Regions from separate parts of the Paenibacillus sp. LS-5 genome, predicted to be linked through region 2. Evidence: riboswitches for the same ligand, from Rfam matches in the RefSeq annotation. Region 2 holds a riboswitch; each other region holds the start of a gene.
The links. A riboswitch is a leader RNA that binds a small molecule or an ion and turns the genes downstream of it on or off. The one in region 2 is predicted to bind cyclic di-AMP.

Region 1: it holds a riboswitch for cyclic di-AMP, as region 2 does, so the genes downstream of both, AC0MA3_RS24760 (ubiquitin-like domain-containing protein) here and AC0MA3_RS25365 (C40 family peptidase) in region 2, are expected to answer to the same signal.
Region 3: it holds a riboswitch for cyclic di-AMP, as region 2 does, so the genes downstream of both, AC0MA3_RS20570 (hypothetical protein) here and AC0MA3_RS25365 (C40 family peptidase) in region 2, are expected to answer to the same signal.
Region 4: it holds a riboswitch for cyclic di-AMP, as region 2 does, so the genes downstream of both, AC0MA3_RS02760 (APC family permease) here and AC0MA3_RS25365 (C40 family peptidase) in region 2, are expected to answer to the same signal.

What each region holds. Positions count from the first base shown of each region.
Region 1 covers NZ_JBWAVA010000025.1:46,225-50,630, forward strand. Annotated here, with positions in the region: gene rsmA (16S rRNA (adenine(1518)-N(6)/adenine(1519)-N(6))-dimethyltransferase RsmA) at 1-372, opposite strand, end outside; gene rnmV (ribonuclease M5) at 369-920, opposite strand; gene AC0MA3_RS24760 (ubiquitin-like domain-containing protein) at 1,086-2,246, opposite strand; cyclic di-AMP (ydaO/yuaA leader) riboswitch at 2,538-2,766, opposite strand; gene AC0MA3_RS24765 (TatD family hydrolase) at 2,965-3,735, opposite strand; gene AC0MA3_RS24770 (HD domain-containing protein) at 3,790-4,406, opposite strand, start outside.
Region 2 covers NZ_JBWAVA010000028.1:16,703-21,108, reverse strand. Annotated here, with positions in the region: gene AC0MA3_RS25375 (M1 family metallopeptidase) at 1-1,389, shown strand, start outside; gene AC0MA3_RS25370 (hypothetical protein) at 1,401-2,231, shown strand; cyclic di-AMP (ydaO/yuaA leader) riboswitch at 2,453-2,591, shown strand; gene AC0MA3_RS25365 (C40 family peptidase) at 2,649-3,077, shown strand; cyclic di-AMP (ydaO/yuaA leader) riboswitch at 3,467-3,609, shown strand; gene AC0MA3_RS25360 (C40 family peptidase) at 3,615-4,106, shown strand; gene AC0MA3_RS25355 (GNAT family N-acetyltransferase) at 4,335-4,406, shown strand, end outside.
Region 3 covers NZ_JBWAVA010000016.1:46,770-51,175, reverse strand. Annotated here, with positions in the region: gene AC0MA3_RS20590 (ThuA domain-containing protein) at 1-455, opposite strand, end outside; gene AC0MA3_RS20585 (SDR family NAD(P)-dependent oxidoreductase) at 493-1,215, opposite strand; gene ytxJ (bacillithiol system redox-active protein YtxJ) at 1,442-1,768, shown strand; gene AC0MA3_RS20575 (glutaredoxin family protein) at 1,765-2,004, shown strand; cyclic di-AMP (ydaO/yuaA leader) riboswitch at 2,311-2,480, shown strand; gene AC0MA3_RS20570 (hypothetical protein) at 2,650-3,093, shown strand; gene AC0MA3_RS20565 (hypothetical protein) at 3,172-3,387, opposite strand; gene AC0MA3_RS20560 (hypothetical protein) at 3,466-3,663, opposite strand; gene AC0MA3_RS20555 (ABC transporter permease) at 3,698-4,406, opposite strand, start outside.
Region 4 covers NZ_JBWAVA010000001.1:601,925-606,330, reverse strand. Annotated here, with positions in the region: gene AC0MA3_RS02775 (ATP-binding protein) at 1-321, shown strand, start outside; gene AC0MA3_RS02770 (DsbA family protein) at 398-1,153, shown strand; gene AC0MA3_RS02765 (disulfide oxidoreductase) at 1,153-1,584, shown strand; cyclic di-AMP (ydaO/yuaA leader) riboswitch at 1,812-1,970, shown strand; gene AC0MA3_RS02760 (APC family permease) at 2,097-3,914, shown strand; gene AC0MA3_RS02755 (histidine phosphatase family protein) at 4,054-4,406, shown strand, end outside.

The sequences.
Region 1 (4,406 bases), on a different contig from region 2:
CACTCTTTCCACAGCCGCAAAATCCTCAGCAAACAATTCCTGCAAATTCACCTTCAGCACGTCATCGTTCCGGATTTTGACATGCGGGTAAGCGGAGAGGACATCCCGCAGTATCGGGATTAGCCGCCGGTCAATCTCAACTGCCGTTACCGCTCCAGCGGATAGCGCCAGCCTTTCAGTCAAAGCGCCAATCCCTGGCCCAATCTCCAGTGCACCGGCTGCCTGATCCAGACCCGCAGCATCCACAATTTTGTCCAGGATATTCTGGTCAATCAGAAAATTCTGACCCAAGCTTTTTTTAAAGGAGAATCCGTAACGCTGAATGATTTCCTTAGTGCGTACCGGCGATGAAATATGATTGTTGCCACTCATGAGGTAATGCCTCCCTGATCAATTTGCGCGAGAGCATTTGAAAATTCCTCTCGTGTTATGCCAAACATCGCCAGCCGCTTATACAACTGCTTACCGTTACAGTATCCAATCCCCAGCAGATTACCCAGCACCATTCTCCGTTCCGCTGCCTGCGGATGCACCATCATTCCTGCAGCCATCAGATCCTCGAGCCCAATCAGAGCCGGGGCACCTTCAAAGGAAGTATGAACATGCTTAAGAGCGTGACGAATGGCCTCCGGAGAAGCGTTTTCCACTCCTATGTCACCTTTACGGGTAGCGTCTTTTTCAGGTATGAACGCATGCTTGCAGCCTGGCACCTTGGAAGACACAATCTTCCGGATGCGTTCACCGGCATGATCAGGATCTGTTAGAATAATGACCCCTCTGCGTTCCATAGCCAGTGCAATCTTTGCGATCACTTTGCGGTCCACTGCTGAACCTCCTGTTTCAATGGTATCCGCCTCTACAGCTCGTTTAATGGCAACTGTATCGCTTTTACCTTCCACAACGATTAATTCCTTGATCATTTTCTAAACTCCTTACTCTGCAACGCAAAAAGAAGAGGATTCGCTCCCCTTCTTATTGGCTAAAGAATGTATAAGTGATGAGCGGTAGGCTCTGAAATTCCGTAACAGTCTTAATTGCTACCCTCACTATATCTTATTAACTGTTAATTTGCAAAAAACTGCTGCTTAATTCAGCTCTGGCTTCACAGGCCCGATCACATAAATTGTACGTGATTTACGCCCAAAGTTACGGGCATTGCTCAGGGAATCATAGTAGACATCCACCTTGTTGCCTTTAATGGCACCGCCGGTATCCTCTGCACGGCGAAACCCAAGACCCTCAATATACACCCACCAGCCGATAGGTATTACGTTTGGATCCACAGCAATGGTCCGACCTTCCGTTACGCGTGTGCCGGAGGCCGTACGTGTACCAATCCCTGGCTCTTCAGAAGAATAAGCCGTCATGGATACATTTTTGATTATTTTTTTGTACTCAAAATCTATACCTGCTTTGCTCGCAACATTGTTGCTGTTTGTGCTGACTTTAGATGTTTTTGTGGTAGTGGTTGAATTGGAAGTTGCAGTAGTGGCTACAGCAGCCTTGGGAAGTGCTTTGGTACCAATAGCAATGATTTTGTCTTTGGTAACCGTCTGTACTTCCTTGCCCACCATGCGCATAGATGCCAGCTCGCCATCTTGATAGATTTTCTCGATATGCTGGACCATAACGCCCGGTTTGCCCGCTTGCGCAACTCTTACAGTTCCCTTTGTCAGGGAGGGGTCTGCGGTTTTAATAACCCGGAAAGGCAAATTTGTTGTCCGCTGTACCACTTGCTTGTTAATCCGGACAATTTTGATTTCCATGTCGGCAGAAACTGCGGTGTTGAGAGAAGGGTAAATCTTGTCATAGCTCTCCAGGCTGATGCCCAGTTTGTCAATCGCCTGACCGATGGTGTCTTCGGTTGTGTAGAGCGTTTTGGTTGTTCCATCCGCTGTTAGCTTAAAAGCCTGCGCATGGTTGATTACGACACGGTCGCCGTCTTTTATTTCATCACTAAGGCCAATAGATAATGCATCTTGCGGCTGCAGCGAAATTTGTTCTTTTGCCAGCACATCACTGAGCAGCGTATCCCGCGTCTCCAGCGTCTGTACCTTTCCATCTATTACTAAAGTTATTTCTTTAAAGCTTTGACCGTGTACGTACAGCAGAATTACTAGCGCGATAACGATTGATGCCGCGCCTGCAAGTGAAAGTACGCGAGGATTCACTTGCTTCCACCGTAATGCGAAAGACCTGCTGGATGATTGCGAATCATGGGATACTTCTGGTTGGAATACGCCCATTCTCTCCATCCTCCTTACATAGCCCCGTCGTCCAAGTTGTATAGCAAAGGTGACTGTATCACTTCTGACGAAACTAGGTTTGAGATTGCACAGGATACGCCCGCATTGCTTTAGCGTTTCCTGCTCATGGATCGCCTGCTCGGCATAGCTACTCCAGACATCTGTTATACAACAGTATGCTGGAAACATTCGCATTATTCAAAAAACAAAAAAAGCCTAAAAAGAGTTCACAGAGGACTCTTTCGTGGCTCTCCGGGTGTCAGAATACGCGGGAATGTTTATGCACGAGGTTTCCTCTCTTACTTGCGCTTACGGGGTTAGCTGTCGGGTTCGGGCATAAGAGAGACGCCCTATCTCAGGTCACCCGCTCACGGCGGTTGCCCTCAAATTCACCCCAAAGACCACGTGAAGAAATCAAATAAAGTCTGCGGCATTTCTGTGTTGTACCCTATGTACGGACATGCGGCAGATCATTATTGGTTCCCCCGTTCTCCATACGGAGACTCAGCGAGACGATCCATGAAAATGTGACTGTCACAGTAACAACAGCTCACTTCACTGAAAAGATGATATCCTGTTTTGATGCATGTTGTAAAGCACGATTCAACCACGTTTACGCAAAAAAATCATTAAAATATTGTAATAATCGGCCGTTTTTTTATTAAAAAAGTTTAATATATCGGCTATACTTCTTTTTTCACCGGATTTACTCCCGTTTTCAGACAATCCCAAATCGTTCCAGTGCGTTCGCATACGTTATTTCAGCTAATTCCTGTAAATCAATTCCTTTTATTTCCGCAGCTGCCTCGGCGACAAGCTTCACATATGCACTCTCATTTCGCTTCCCACGGAAGGGATGGGGCGTGAGATATGGAGAGTCCGTTTCGATCAAAAGCCGGTCCATTGGAGTCTGCGCAAGCACCTCTTTCGGCACTCTGGCATTCTTAAAAGTTACAGGTCCACCAAAGGACAAATGAAACCCTAGATCAAGGCACATTTTAGCCGTTTCCCAGCTCCCCGAAAAGGAGTGCATGACACCGCCAATCTCATTTGCCTTCTCTTCCCTCAAAATCCGTACCACATCCTCGTGCGCATCACGATTATGTATACAGATAGGCATTTTTAGTTCCCGTGCCATACCAATCTGTTTGCGGAATACCTCCTGCTGTATTTCTTTGGGGGAAGTATCCCAATAATAATCGAGCCCGATTTCTCCGATAGCCACCACCTTTTTATGGCTGCACAGAGAGGCAATCCAGTCCATATCCCCCTCCTTCATGTCAATCGCGTCCACGGGGTGCCAGCCTACTGCTGCATAAATATAATCATACGTTTCTGCTAATTTCATTGTCGTTGGAATCGTTTCCCGATTAAATCCAATATTAATCATCTTGCTGACTCCAGCCTCTAAAGCGCGTGCAATAACCTCCTCGCGGTCCTCGTCGAATTGCGGTGCATCCAGATGAGTATGTGTGTCGAATAAGCGCATGCTGAATCATCCTTTCAGTATTGTTTTCTATGATGAATTCCAGAAATTTTTGTATTATTTTGCAAAGATCTCAGCAATGGAAACAGGCAGCTGTGTAAGCACATTCTGTAGCTTATCCTGCGGAAAATAAAGATGATACCGGCCGCGGTGAATACCGCTGATCGAACGGACTATATCGGATACCTCAGAGATCTCCCGCAGTTTATCATGACGGTCCAGCAGCAAAATTTGTTTGCTGTCAAAACCCTCCCCTGGACGAAAAACATCATAAGGAAGATCTGTCGGATAATCAATCTCCAGATCGTAATCAGGATGCAGCCCGGCCCCCGCAAAACTGAGGCGGATTTCATCAATCGTCTCCGAGTCTAGGTGATCCATTTCTACATATTTATACAGTTTACGATGAATAAATCGGCTGCACAAGTCAGCTAATGTTTCATCGGATTCCAGAGTCCACTGCATAAATGCAGTCTGTACCAAGGCTTCATCCAGCAGTAAATACTGTTCCACATTAATCTCTCCACCAAATAAATCACTGAGCGGATTGATCATAAAACGGAAATTATACCCCTCCTGTAGAAGCTCTTTCGCCCTGCGGAATATCTGGCGCAAAATAATCTCCGAGCTGCGTGTAACCGGATGAAAATATACCTGCCAATACATCTGGTAAC
Region 2 (4,406 bases):
GCCCGAATGGGAATATCAGGTAATTTTGTAATGGCCGGACAATGGTTTCCCAAACTTAGCGTGTATGAGCCAGCCGGCACCCGCGGGGCGAAGCAGGAAGGATGGAATCTGCACCAGTATCACGGCACCTCCGAGTTCTACAGCGACTTCGGGATATACAGTATCACTCTTTCCGTACCCGCCAATTACACTGTCGCAGCAACCGGATTTCCGGTGAAGACCGCCAAGCTGAAACAGGATCAGAAGATTTATCAGTTCTACGCTGATGATGTCCATGATTTTGCCTGGGCTGCCTCTCCCGACTTTGTGGTTGCAGAGGAAGCCTTCTCGGCACCCGGAGTGCCCGGGGTAAGGATTAAGCTCTATCTGGACCCGGTGCACAAAGATTTGAAGGAGCGGTACTTCCAGGCAGCCAAAGCTGCTCTAAGTGCCTTCAGCAAATGGTACGGTTCTTATCCTTACTCGACACTATCCATCGTTGTTCCGCCAAAGGCTGGGAATGGCGCAGGCGGGATGGAATATCCCACACTCATCACCGCCTTCGGCGCAGCCGAGGATGCCCCGGGCACCCAGCTTGAGCGTACTGTTATCCATGAAATCGGGCATCAGTTTTTTTATGGCATGATCGCCAGCAATGAATTTGAGGAGGCCTGGCTGGATGAGAGCTTCACCTCATATGCAGAAGATCGGCTGATGGAACAGGAATATGGCGTAGCACCCAACTTAGCGCTTCAGTCTAGTCTGGTTACCTCATCACAGCCGCTCAATCTGGAGACCTGGAAATATACAGGTGATGATGCTTATACACGCAACGTATACATCCGGGGCAAACTGGTGCTCAAAGATATTGAACAGCAAGTTGGCACCAAAACCATGGATGCCATCATGGCTGCCTATGCCCGCAAATACCGATTCCAGCACCCTTCCACTGCCGATTTTCAAAAGATCGTAGAAAAAGTGACCAAAAAATCATGGCAAGCCTACTTTGATCAATATGTATACAGTGGTGGTGCTCCTGATTTTGCTGTAGATGACATTATCAATACCGTTCACAAAAAAGGGACCGGCACAGAAAATCTCCGTTATGATTCATCGGTCACCGTGAGCAACAAGAGCAGCCAGTACGAAGAGGTGCCTGTGAAGTTCACCTTTTCGGATGGATATACCGTTCAAAGATATTGGAATGCAAAAGACAAGAAAACTACGTTTCAACTCTCCTACAAAGCGCCGCTGGTATCGGCAGAGATTGATCCCGGGCACTCCATCCTGCTGGAGAGTAGGCATCTGAATAATTTCAGACTGGCAGAACTGGAACCCGACACGCTCTCTCGCTGGACGCTTAGCATAACCAACCTGATTGAAAATCTGCTCGGAACTCTTGTCTGGTGAGGTGAAGGATTGTGAAAAGATCGATATCCCGCGGCTGGTACAGCATGAAGGAACAATTCTATATACTGATTCTGTTGTTTATCTACAGGTTGTTTTGGAGTTATTTCATGTACAAGTTTGTTAAAAGCGCAGTGGTTCCGATACTGCTGCGTTACCCTGATCAGGATGCGGGTGGCAGTGCAATGGGCAGGCTTCTGTATTATGTGGAGGGACAGATCGCACTAAGCACACATTCCGGTGTTCAACAATGGCTCTGGATGCTGCTGGGTTTAAGTGCAATAAGGCTCCTGCTATCACCATTCATCCGGGCAGGATTGCTCCATGAGCTTCATCAGGAACGTAAAGGCGAGCGTGGAATGTTCTTTTTTCCGGGTATGCGGCTATATGGGCTTCCGGTGTTGCTGTTCAGTCTTGCAGAATGGGTGCTTACAGCGCTGCCGCTCTACTGGCTTCTTCCCAGAATGTACGATCTGCTGCTTACCGGAATTGTGGATTATAAGCTGCTGCTGAAATTGGTACCCTACATTCTGGTTTGGCTATTATATCTATTCTTCATCCGAAAAATGCTGCTGTACATGCAGTTCGGTTATACAGGTGGTACAGGAACCCTGTCTTCTCTGCTGGTCTGTCTGAAAGTAATCATTCCTTCAGTGGGAGTATCGGCGGTGATGGGAGCAGGGGGATTGGTAATGATGCTTGCTTGTGGCGGGATGTCGATCTTTTGTCCCGGGATGCCGGCACTTCTGCTGAGGCAGTTCTCTCCCCTCCCCACTACACTGTTCAAAATGTGGGGAATCGCCGCACAATACCATCTCTGGTCCAGTAAATCATTTCCACAATAAATACTGCAATTTGCCGGCATAAAAAAAGAGTCACTGCTCCTTGAGGGAGCGGGACTCTTTTTTTGGATTACAAAGTAAATAAGTGTATTTGCAAAACTGTAAATCCTCTGGTACAATGATGCCTGTACTACTAGTAACAAATTTGTAATCTTTAAGACGCAGCACATTCAAACACAATAAACTTACAAGCATTTGCAAATTGTCGACACGTCGCTCTTCTGGTGCATAAAACGCCAAATTCCCTGCACCGGGAAGTGGGGGAACCATATTTTGGGTGAATTGATCTCGCTTTAGAGGGGTCATAGGGGAACCTTCTACCGAATCCTTAAGCTAACCTCGCAGGCCTTGGAAGGAGTACATCTTTTGAGAAGTCAGAATTTTAAGAAAAAATGTACCGCAGCAGCACTTGGACTAGTAATGGTATTCTCCATCGGAGCTGGTAGCGCTTCCGCTGATTCGAAGATGGACAGCGTCATTGCTAAAACTATTGGAACCACCTATAAATTCGGAGGCACCAGCACAAACGGTTTCGATTGCTCCGGCTTCACCTCGTATGTTTTTAAAAGTGTCGGACTTACCCTACCACGCACGTCCAAGGCACAATTCAGCCTGGGAACATCCGTATCACGGAACAACTTGCGTTCAGGCGATCTGGTATTCTTCAATACCTTTGGATCAGGAGTTTCCCATGTCGGCATTTATGTCGGTGGAGGCAAATTCGCACAATCTTCCAGTTCACGCGGTGTAAATATTTCTTCGCTGAGTCAAGCCTACTGGGCCAACCGCTACGTTGGCGCTAAACGAGTGATGAGCACTACAGCTTACAAGACCGTTGCCTACGACTAATTGAAGTTTTTATCCCCTCAAAATCACACCTCTAACAACTAAATGTAACTTATACGAGCCCGGAACTGATTATTGCCGTAATCATTTCCGGGTTTTTCCTTTTCCTTATTCTCCCTTTTACACACTTTTTAGAGCTTTGAAACACCCTTTTTGATAAATATTCCAGATAAATCTTCCATACCTCTAACTTACGGAGTAATAAACAAGCGCAAATTAGGCATTTTTCTCTTAAAAGGCTCAAAAAATATGTATTTATATGCTTTTAGTGATTGCCAACTGCTTCTGTCTTTGTTACAATTATCGCAGTAAGTCGATAGTAACATTTTTGTAATTATTCAAACCTGATTTACAAAGGTTTTGTCATTGTTTGATCCGTAAGCTAATCCTAATCAACAGTCGTGCCGAGTTCCTTAATTATTAAGGAAACGGGGGAACCGATTTTGGGTGAATTGACCTCCTATTCACAGAGGGGTCATAGGGGACCTTCAACCGAACCCTTAAGCTAACCTCGTAGGCATTTGGAAGGGGTATTTACTTTTGAAGAAGAAGCTGGCAGCCGCACTACTCAGTTTTTCCATCATTCTTACCATCGGAGCGGGAAGCGCTTTCGCAGACTCCAAGATGGACCAGGTTATCGACAAAGCCATCGGTACTAAATACGTATCCGGCGGAGTTTCGACTAACGGGTTTGATTGCTCCGGATTTACCATGTATGTGTTTGATAAGATTGGAATCAACCTTCCTCACCAGTCTGGTTCCCAATATCAAATGGGTACTGCCGTATCCCGTGATAACATTAGACCAGGCGATCTTGTATTCTTTAATACAAGCGGCAAAGGAATATCCCATGTCGGCATTTATGTCGGTGAAGGCAAGTTCGCACACGCTTCTTCCAAGCGCGGTGTAACCATCAGCTCGCTGAGTGACAGCTACTACGTCAACCGCTACGTTGGCGCCAAACGAATTATGAGCACAGATGCTTATCAAGCAGTTGCTACTGATTCACAAGATAACGACGATGTACAATAAGGTCTAATATTGTAACTGAACAAGCTCTTTTCCAGGATTTTTGCCGAAATCTTGGAGGGGGCTTGTTTTTTTGTCTCTATAAAAGTTACTTACCCTCCTCGTTATTTGCAAAACATAAAAAACCGCGATTTTTGCTAATTCTAAAAATATATTTTTATGCGTCGAAATGGAATGGTTTTGTATATAATTATGATATAACGTTTCATTCTGAAGGGAGGCGGATAGCGGATGATTAGTTCTTCTGTAACTTTTTACGTTGTCCCCATGGAAGTGAATCACGCTGCAGAAATATGTGAATGG
Region 3 (4,406 bases), on a different contig from region 2:
TCAAAATGGGGCTGCATATCAAAATAATACGGCTCGTCCTCGATCACAAAGTCAGTAATGCCCTGCATGATCGCATGCCCCGTAGCCGGAACGGTCATGTGAAGCTCGGTGTAGGCCGGATGATGTGTGAAATGTGCTCCCAGCATCACACCCAGCTCCTGGTTACGCTGCAGTGAAATCCCGTTATGCACCACCAGCAGTCCGCCGCCGTTTGCTACGTAGGAGAGCAAAGCCCCGCTTTGTTCAGGAGCTATTTTGTCGTCAGAAAATTCTGTATACGCTATCACAAGCTTGTAATCCGATAGGCTGACCGAATTCAGCAATGAATAATCTTCCGTAGATTTCACCTCCAGCTTTCCGGCAAACAGCTCCTCGAACACGCGGTCAACACCGGAGAACGGATGATATTTAACCTCTGAATAGCTCCCCAGCGCAAGTGCCTTCCATTCTGACATTTTTCATCCACGCCTTTCTTCTAAGTAAAAGTTGCTGTTACCAGGGCCAAGGGATTCCGTCCAGATCAAGAAAAGCCGGTTCCATGCCCATATGCGCCTTATGCTCCTGCACAATTCCCATGATTTTGCGGGCAGATTCTTCAGGGGTAACAGGAGCGGCCTTATTCTTGTCACAGTTCATACAGGACTGGAGCCAGCCTGGATGGAAGACCATCACCTGGCCGCCCATGACCCGCAAATGGTTGTGCAGCAGAGAAGACTGCATATTAAGCGCCGCCTTGGACATACAATAACCGTACATATTAATCCGCTGATTACGGCCAATGCTGCCAGCTTCGGAGGAGATGTTCACAATCAGTTTGTGCTTGCCCTGCAGCAGGAGCCCCATCAGCGAATTGCTGACCCGAAGAGCGCCAAGCGTATTCACATTATAAATGCGTGCCATCGCGGTGTCATTCATGTCTACCAGCATGGTGGCATCATCCGCACGATCAATAATTCCAGCATTGTTAATAATCATATCCAGATGCCCTGTGCATCCTGCAATGGTTCGTGCTGCACGCTTTACACTGTCACTGCTGCCGACATCCATCGGAACCAGAATTAACTGCCCCTTGTACTTAACTGCGAGTGCTTCCAGTGCTTCCGACTCCTCCATGTACCTCCCTGCAAACACCTTATAGTGATTCTCCAGCAGCCAGCGCACAAGGAAAAACCCGAGTCCCCGGTCAGCACCGGTAACACAAGCGACCTTTTTCATGGAATGGGTCACTCCCTTTTATTTGACATCAGTATACAGAAATCGCCAATTCCCTTCCACCTTAGCATGACAATTGTCATTTTACAACGTCCTCTGTTGGACTATCGGGCTATTCAGGGCCTGCTGAATCTTCTTTTTGATTTAATTTTGAACTATGTTACAATCAGGAATATCATTGCTAGCAACCGAATTGTTAGCAAAATAAACTGCCAGGAGCGTGACCTAAATGTCTATACAACAAATCCACAGTCTTGATGAATTGCATGAATACATTACCCAGCCCGGTAAAAAACTGCTCTTCAAGCACAGCACCACCTGCCCGATCAGCGCCAAGGCGAATGAAGAATTCCAGGCTTATGTCCAGAGCTCCGGCACTACCGCTGCTGTGGTTCATGTGATTGAAGACCGCCCGGTCTCCAACCAGATTGCCGAAGACTTCGGGATCAAGCATGAGTCTCCGCAAATCTTCCTGCTGGAAGATGGTGAGGTCCGCTGGAACACCTCCCACTGGAAAATCACCCGCGATGCCCTCAAGGAAGCTGTGAGCCAATGAGCCAGCCTGTGATCATTTATTCTACAGCCAACTGCAGTGACTGCAATCAGGTGAAGCAGCTGATGAAGGAGCAGGACATTCCTTTTGAAGTACGGGATGTAATGACCAGTACCGTTTATCAGGAAGAGGTTGAGAAGCTGGGCTTCATGGGCGTTCCTGTTACTGTATCTGGAGCACATGTCGTCAAAGGATTCAATCTGCCCGAGCTGAACAAGCTTATTGCAGCAGCCAAATAGATCAGATTCATTGGGCTAATTAGAGCAGCAAGATATCCGGGAGAAGTAGTCTCCCGGATATCTTTTTGTCTGGTGCATGAATGAATCCGCATTCATATCAGCGATTCCAAGCCTTATTATCCCCCAAATATAAAAACTGGCGTGCGAATGAGATAATGAGCCGATAAGTGGCAAGATATATGGTTTTACCTGTTTATTTCCTTTGAACTTTCCGATTTCAATGTGAAATTGACGGAACCACTCCCTTTTTCCCTTTTACAAAGATATTCCTGAAAGAGTATGATTCGTTTTGAACTTATTCATGGAAACCAATCAACGCTGAATTCCCGTCATACGGGAAACGGGGGAACCACCAGGCCAAAAGCCTACATGGGGTGAATCCAAAGGAGACTGCAGAGATGCGGCCTCACAAGGCAGGGCGACTCTCACCGCCCGAATCCGACAGCTAACCCCGTAAGCGTATAGAGAGAGAACTTGATCCGCCACGCTTTTGCGCCAGGTTTATTTGAACCTGTACGGAAGCCGCAGCAGAGGTCCTCCTCTGCTGCGGCTTTTTTGCGCAACATATTTGGGGAACGGGGCTTCGCCGGGGGAGCGGCTGGAAGCTGGGCGAACTGGTGTATCTAATCCGAGGAGGAAACTGGAATGGAATCGCGCACGGCGGCTTCCGCATCCGAATTTGCGGAATATGTTGAAAAGTACAGCGAAAATATCCTTACGCTCTGCAGTCTGCTGCTGGGACAGGGTTCTGAAGCGGAGACGGCTGCCGTGAAGAGCTTCACGGAGCTGTATGTGCCTTATCTGCGAAAAGGCTGCGGCCCGCAGAGCTTCTCCATTCTGGCCTACCGCGCATGCATCCGGTATTGCTCCCGGATTGCACAAGACCGCAAAGCCTGCCTTGCAGCCTGCCTGCCCTGGGAGGATCAGGTTGTGCATGCGCTCCGGTATGGCATGCGGCTCTCCTTAACGGAAATCAGTGAGATCCTCATGAAGAGCCTGCCTGAGCTTAAGGCGCAGCTCCGGCAAATGCGTGAACTGCTGGCGGCACATGAAGCTACACTGCCCACATCAAATTTATCTGCCGGATAAGATCGAATAGCATGCAGCATAGTGAATAGATATCATTCAAAAAAGCCGCGGCAACCTACCGCGGCTTCTGATTCGTTCTTATTCTTTTTTGCCCTTTTTGCTTCTTTTGTCTTTTGCACCATTGCCGCCCTTGGCAAATCTCAGGAATGCCATGCAGCATCCTAATAATCCTACACCAAGCAATAACGTCTGCAGCGCACCCAGCCAGGTTGAGCCTTCTGAATGAATTAGACTACTGATGATAATCAGCAGAATCGAAGCCGCAACCAGTAAGGGCGTTTGTCTTTTTTTCATCAACATTACCACTCCTTACTTACTAAGGTACACTATACAGCATGATTTCGCCAGATGAACGGATAACGGATGTCTGGCTTATTTCGCGTCTTTAAAGCCCTTGTTCTTAGCAAACGTCCAGATGGACAGCAGCATTATAGCTATCCCAGCTCCCGCCATTACTCCCTGTACAAAATCGCGCAGATTCGATCCGTCGGAAGAAATCAGCAAACTTCCGGAATTGAGCAGCATACCTGCAAACATCAATAACGCGAATGATTGTTTCTTTTTATCCATCCTGAACTCTCCTCACACAGTTAGTGGGTTCCACTCAAATCTTGTAAGCCTTCATCGCTTTTCTGATCTCCTTGATGCTTGGGCGTTTGCCGTACATCAGAACGCCTGTGCGGTAGATCTTGGCGGCGAGCCAGCCCAGTCCGAAGGTGGTCACGAGCAAGATGATGAGTGATACGGCAATCTCCCAGAACGCTACTTCCCCTATACCGATGCGCAGCAGCATGCTGAGCGGTGAGGTGATGGGCACAAAGCTCGCCACTTTGATAAGCATAGTATTAGGAGCTGAGATGCTAAACAACGGAATGTAGAAGGCCAAAAAGGTACACATCATTACCGGCATCACGGCCTGGCCCAGATCCTCCGTGCGGCTCACAATGGAGCCTACAGCAGCATACATCAGTGCATACAGGAAGAATCCAAGAATATACAGGATAAAACCGTATACCAGGATGCCATAATTCAATTGTCCAAGATCCAGGTCAAAATCAGTCAATATGCTGGCGTTATGCGGAAGCATCAGATTGATGGCGATACTTGCCGAGATAATAGCAATCTGCATCAGGCCGACCAGGAAGATCCCGATCACCTTGCCGAACATTTGCGTGAGCGGCGAAGCGCTGGTAATCAGAATTTCCATGATGCGGGAGCTTTTCTCTGAGGTTACTTCTGCCGAAATCATATTTCCAGTCATGGTAATCGACATAAAGAAGAGGATCAGAAGCACATAGACGATAACATAATTG
Region 4 (4,406 bases), on a different contig from region 2:
CATGGGGGGATAACAGTATCCGTAGCTCCATACAGCGCTCTGGGTGCGTCTATGGTTCTTGAATTCACGGTGAAGGATACAGGGATTGGGATCACGCCGGATAAGTATAAAATGTTGTTTCAGCCTTTCTCCCAGGCAGATGCTTCCCATACCCGCAAATATCCCGGCACAGGTCTCGGGCTGGCGATCTGCAAGAAACTCGTAGAACTTATGGAGGGAAGCATTTGGTCGGAAAATGCCACAGGCGGGGGGAGTGTTTTTAGCTTCAGAATCCCTCTGCAGCGGATGGAACCTATTCCTCAACAGGAGGTTTGCCAATGAGAGAGTTTTAATTATATAATTTTAAAGGAAATACCTTCACCACAACAGTCCCGACGGGACAGAAAGGAACTCTCATTTGAACAAATCAAATAAAAACAATGTCATGCTTCCCCAATTAAGCAAAGCGGAGAAACGCAGGGCACAACAGGAACAGGACAAGCAGAAAACGAGAATCCTGATTATTAGCACAGTGGCCATTGTAGTGATTATCTTCACCGTGCTTATTCTTTTGGCATCGAAGGACTCTTCTTCCAATGCAGGTTCAGGCGAAGCGGTTCAATTCAATTACAGTGAGCTTCCAAGACTGGGCAAAGCGGATGCACCGGTTAAAATCGTCGAATTCGGTGATTTCAAATGCCCGGCGTGTGCCAATTTTGCAGGTGTCATCAAGCCACAGCTGGCTCAGGAATATGTGAATCAGAATAAAGCAGCTATTTACTTCGTAAATATGGCCTTTATCGGTCCGGATTCTGAAACGGCTTCTCTGGCAGCCCTCTCGGTATATCATCAGAATAGTGATGCTTTCTGGTCTTATTACGATGCAATTTATGCCAATCAAGGGGATGAAAATGCTGAATGGGCTACACAGGATTTTCTGGTGAGTCTGGCAGAGAAGGAAAAGCTGCCCATTGACTTAGATCTGTTGCGCAAGGATATCAAGGAACGGACCTATGAAAGTGAACTGCAAAAGGATATTACTCTTGCCAAGGATACCGGAGTCACCTCCACACCTACTGTATTTATTAATGGATACAAAGTAGAGGAGCCATTCAATATGGAAGCCATAGATGCACAGATGAAGTCTGCTTCCGAAGCAGTGAGCGCCGAGTGATGAAGTTCTCTACGTTCTGCAGGCGCCACTGCCTCTATCTGGCCTGGTTCGTGTCCGTTATTGCGGTAGCGGGAAGCTTGTATCTTAGCGAGGTCCTGAAGTATGAGCCATGTAAGCTGTGTTGGTTCCAGCGTATATTTATGTACCCGCAGCTCATCCTGCTGGGCATTGCCACATACCGGAATGACAAAAAGATAATTCCTTATGTGCTTCCTTTAAGTCTAATTGGGGGCAGCATAAGTGTTTATCATTATGCCGAGCAGAAGATTCCTGCACTCAGCAAGGTGCTCCCATGTACGATTGGCGTACCCTGTAATAAAGATTATCTTAATTTTTTCGGGTTCATTACGATCCCTTTACTTGCCCTGATCGCATTTGCTCTAATCACGATTTTGCTCTGGACCGGGCGTAAAGAGGACACCGTAGACTAGACAGAGCCACAGCAGAATATAGAGGGCAATCATTCCTGAAATTTCTGACACAAATATAGATAAAAATCATGAAAAAACCCGGTATGAAGGGATATTCGCAGAGAATGAAAGATCGCTATATCCCTCATCTTTGTTTTGCGTAAATTGGATGTTTTTTCATTCTTTTTTCATTTTTTTCACCGCTTTACGGAAGAGGCATTGTAGACTATCATTAGACCTTGTGAGAAGTTGAATATGCGCTGAATTTTCTGTAAGGAAAAACGGGGGAACCAACATTGGCCAAGCGCCAAAGGGGTGAATCGGGAACGGTCCGCAAGGGCCATAACCGTAGGGCTACCACAGCCCGAATCCGCCAGCTAACCTCGTAAGCAACGGTGGGATAATGACGATGCGTAAGCATGCGGATCATTTCCGTATGCTTATTTTTGTGCCTGCATTTATGAAATCCACCAATGAAAACAGCGCACGGTATTACCGTTTCAACGTAAGCAAAGAGAGGAACTGTTACTACAATGGTAAGCAAGGTAAAACGACTATTGATCGGGCGTCCGATGAAGTCGAACGAACTCGATCATGAAAAGTTATCCAAGGTGAAAGCACTGGCTGTCCTGTCTTCTGATGCGCTCTCGTCTGTAGCCTACGGAACGGAACAAATCCTGATTGTGCTGGTAGCCGCAGGCTTCACAGCTATCTGGTACTCATTGCCAATTGCATTAGCCGTATTGGGCTTGCTGGCTATTTTGATTTTATCCTATCGCCAGACTATTTTTGCTTATCCGCAAGGCGGAGGCGCGTATATCGTTGCCAAGAGCAACCTCGGGGTTCCTACTGGACTCTTAGCAGGCGGATCGCTCCTGGTCGACTATATTTTGACCGTTGCGGTTAGTGCGTCGGCAGGGACGGATGCGATCACATCCGCTTTTCCTAATCTTCATAATCATAGTGTTCTAATCGCCGTAACCGTTATTCTGCTCTTGACCCTTGTCAACCTGCGAGGCGTTACGGAATCTGCATCGTTCATTGCTATTCCTGTGTATCTGTTCGTAGTATCGATCTTCGTGTTGATCATTGCGGGAATATTCAAATATGCAACCGGCGGAGCCCACGCCAATGTTCCAGAAATCGGGGCTGCTGTATCGAATGTCAGTTTGTTTTTACTGCTTAAAGCCTTCAGCTCCGGCTGTTCGGCCCTTACAGGAGTAGAGGCGGTATCGAACGCAATTCCAAACTTCAAGGCACCTGCTGAGAGAAATGCGGCCAAAACCTTGATGATGATGGGAATTATCCTTGGAAGTATGTTTACAGGAATCACGCTGCTCGCCTACTGGTACGGAATTACACCGGATACCAAAGCTACAGTTGTATCCCAAATTGCTGAATCTACTTTTGGACGCGGTGGTTTGTACTTCTTCATTCAAGGGATTACTGCTGTAATTCTCTTCCTTGCAGCCAATACGGCTTACTCAGCTTTCCCGCTGCTGGCGTTTATGTTTGCCAAAGATAAATATCTGCCCCATGCCTTTATGGTCCGAGGCGACCGTTTGGGCTTCTCTAACGGCATTATCTTCTTGGGTGTATTATCAGCCCTGCTTGTCGCTGCTTTTCATGGAAATACAGAAAGTCTGATTCCTTTGTATGCAGTGGGTGTATTCATTCCTTTTACCCTGTCCCAGCTTGGTATGATGGTGCACTGGTATAAATCCAAACCTAAAGGCTGGCAAAATAAATTTGCTGTGAATACGGTGGGGATGCTTACTACCCTGACCATTACTCTGATCTTTATCATCACGAAGTTCTCGAGTGTATGGATGGCCTTTATCTTCCTGCCGGTTGTAATGTTCGTGTTCCACCGGATTCACCGCCATTATCTCAATACAGCAGATCAGCTGCGTATTTGTCCGGAAACGGATAAACCTTGTATCAAAGGAAGCACCGTAGTAGTTCCTGTCGCAGGTGTAACCCGTGCAGTTCTGCATTCCATCAGCTATGCCAAGTCCTTAACGGATAATGTGGTAGCCGTGTATGTTGGATTTGATGAAGAAGAAATTAACAAAATGGAACAAAAGTGGGAGGAATGGAATCCGGGAGTGCGCTTAATTGTACTACGTTCCCGGTATCGCAGCATTCTTCGTCCGCTTGTCAAGTTCATTGATACAGTGGAGTGGAAGACCGCTTCTACCGACCATATCACGGTACTCATTCCGCAGTTTATAACGAAGCATTGGTGGCAGGCGATCCTGCATAACCAGACCAGCTTGTTCATCCGCTCTTATCTGATGAATCAAAAAGATATCATCGTAGCGACAGTGCCTTATCATTTGCATAAATAAATAGATGTATTACATTAACAGGGCTGTTTCCGGATACTTCGGGAGCGGCTCTTTTGTATTAAGAAGAAAAGGTGAAAGTGAATTTTATATTAATATGGTATTATTATGCCTATCCGAAAAAATAGAAGGGGAGATGCAAATGGCCATTTATTTCATAAGACATGGAATTGATGATGAAGGATTTCGTGGAGGGTGGAGTCAAAGAGGACTCGTTGTTGAGGGATATCGGCAATCGGAGAAGCTGGGGCTTTACCTTAAGGAAAACCAATCGTCCTTTAATATACATCGTATCCTAAGCAGCGATTTGCAACGGGCATTAGATACAGCAAATGAGATCTCCAGAGCACTAGGATTACGAGTTGAAAGCAGCGAAGATTGGAGAGAAACGAACAATGGGGTTATTGCAGGCATGCCCAATGAAATTGTGGATGAACGATACCCTAATCTGTACTTCTCGGGTTTACGGATGGATGAACGTTATCCTGGCGGAGA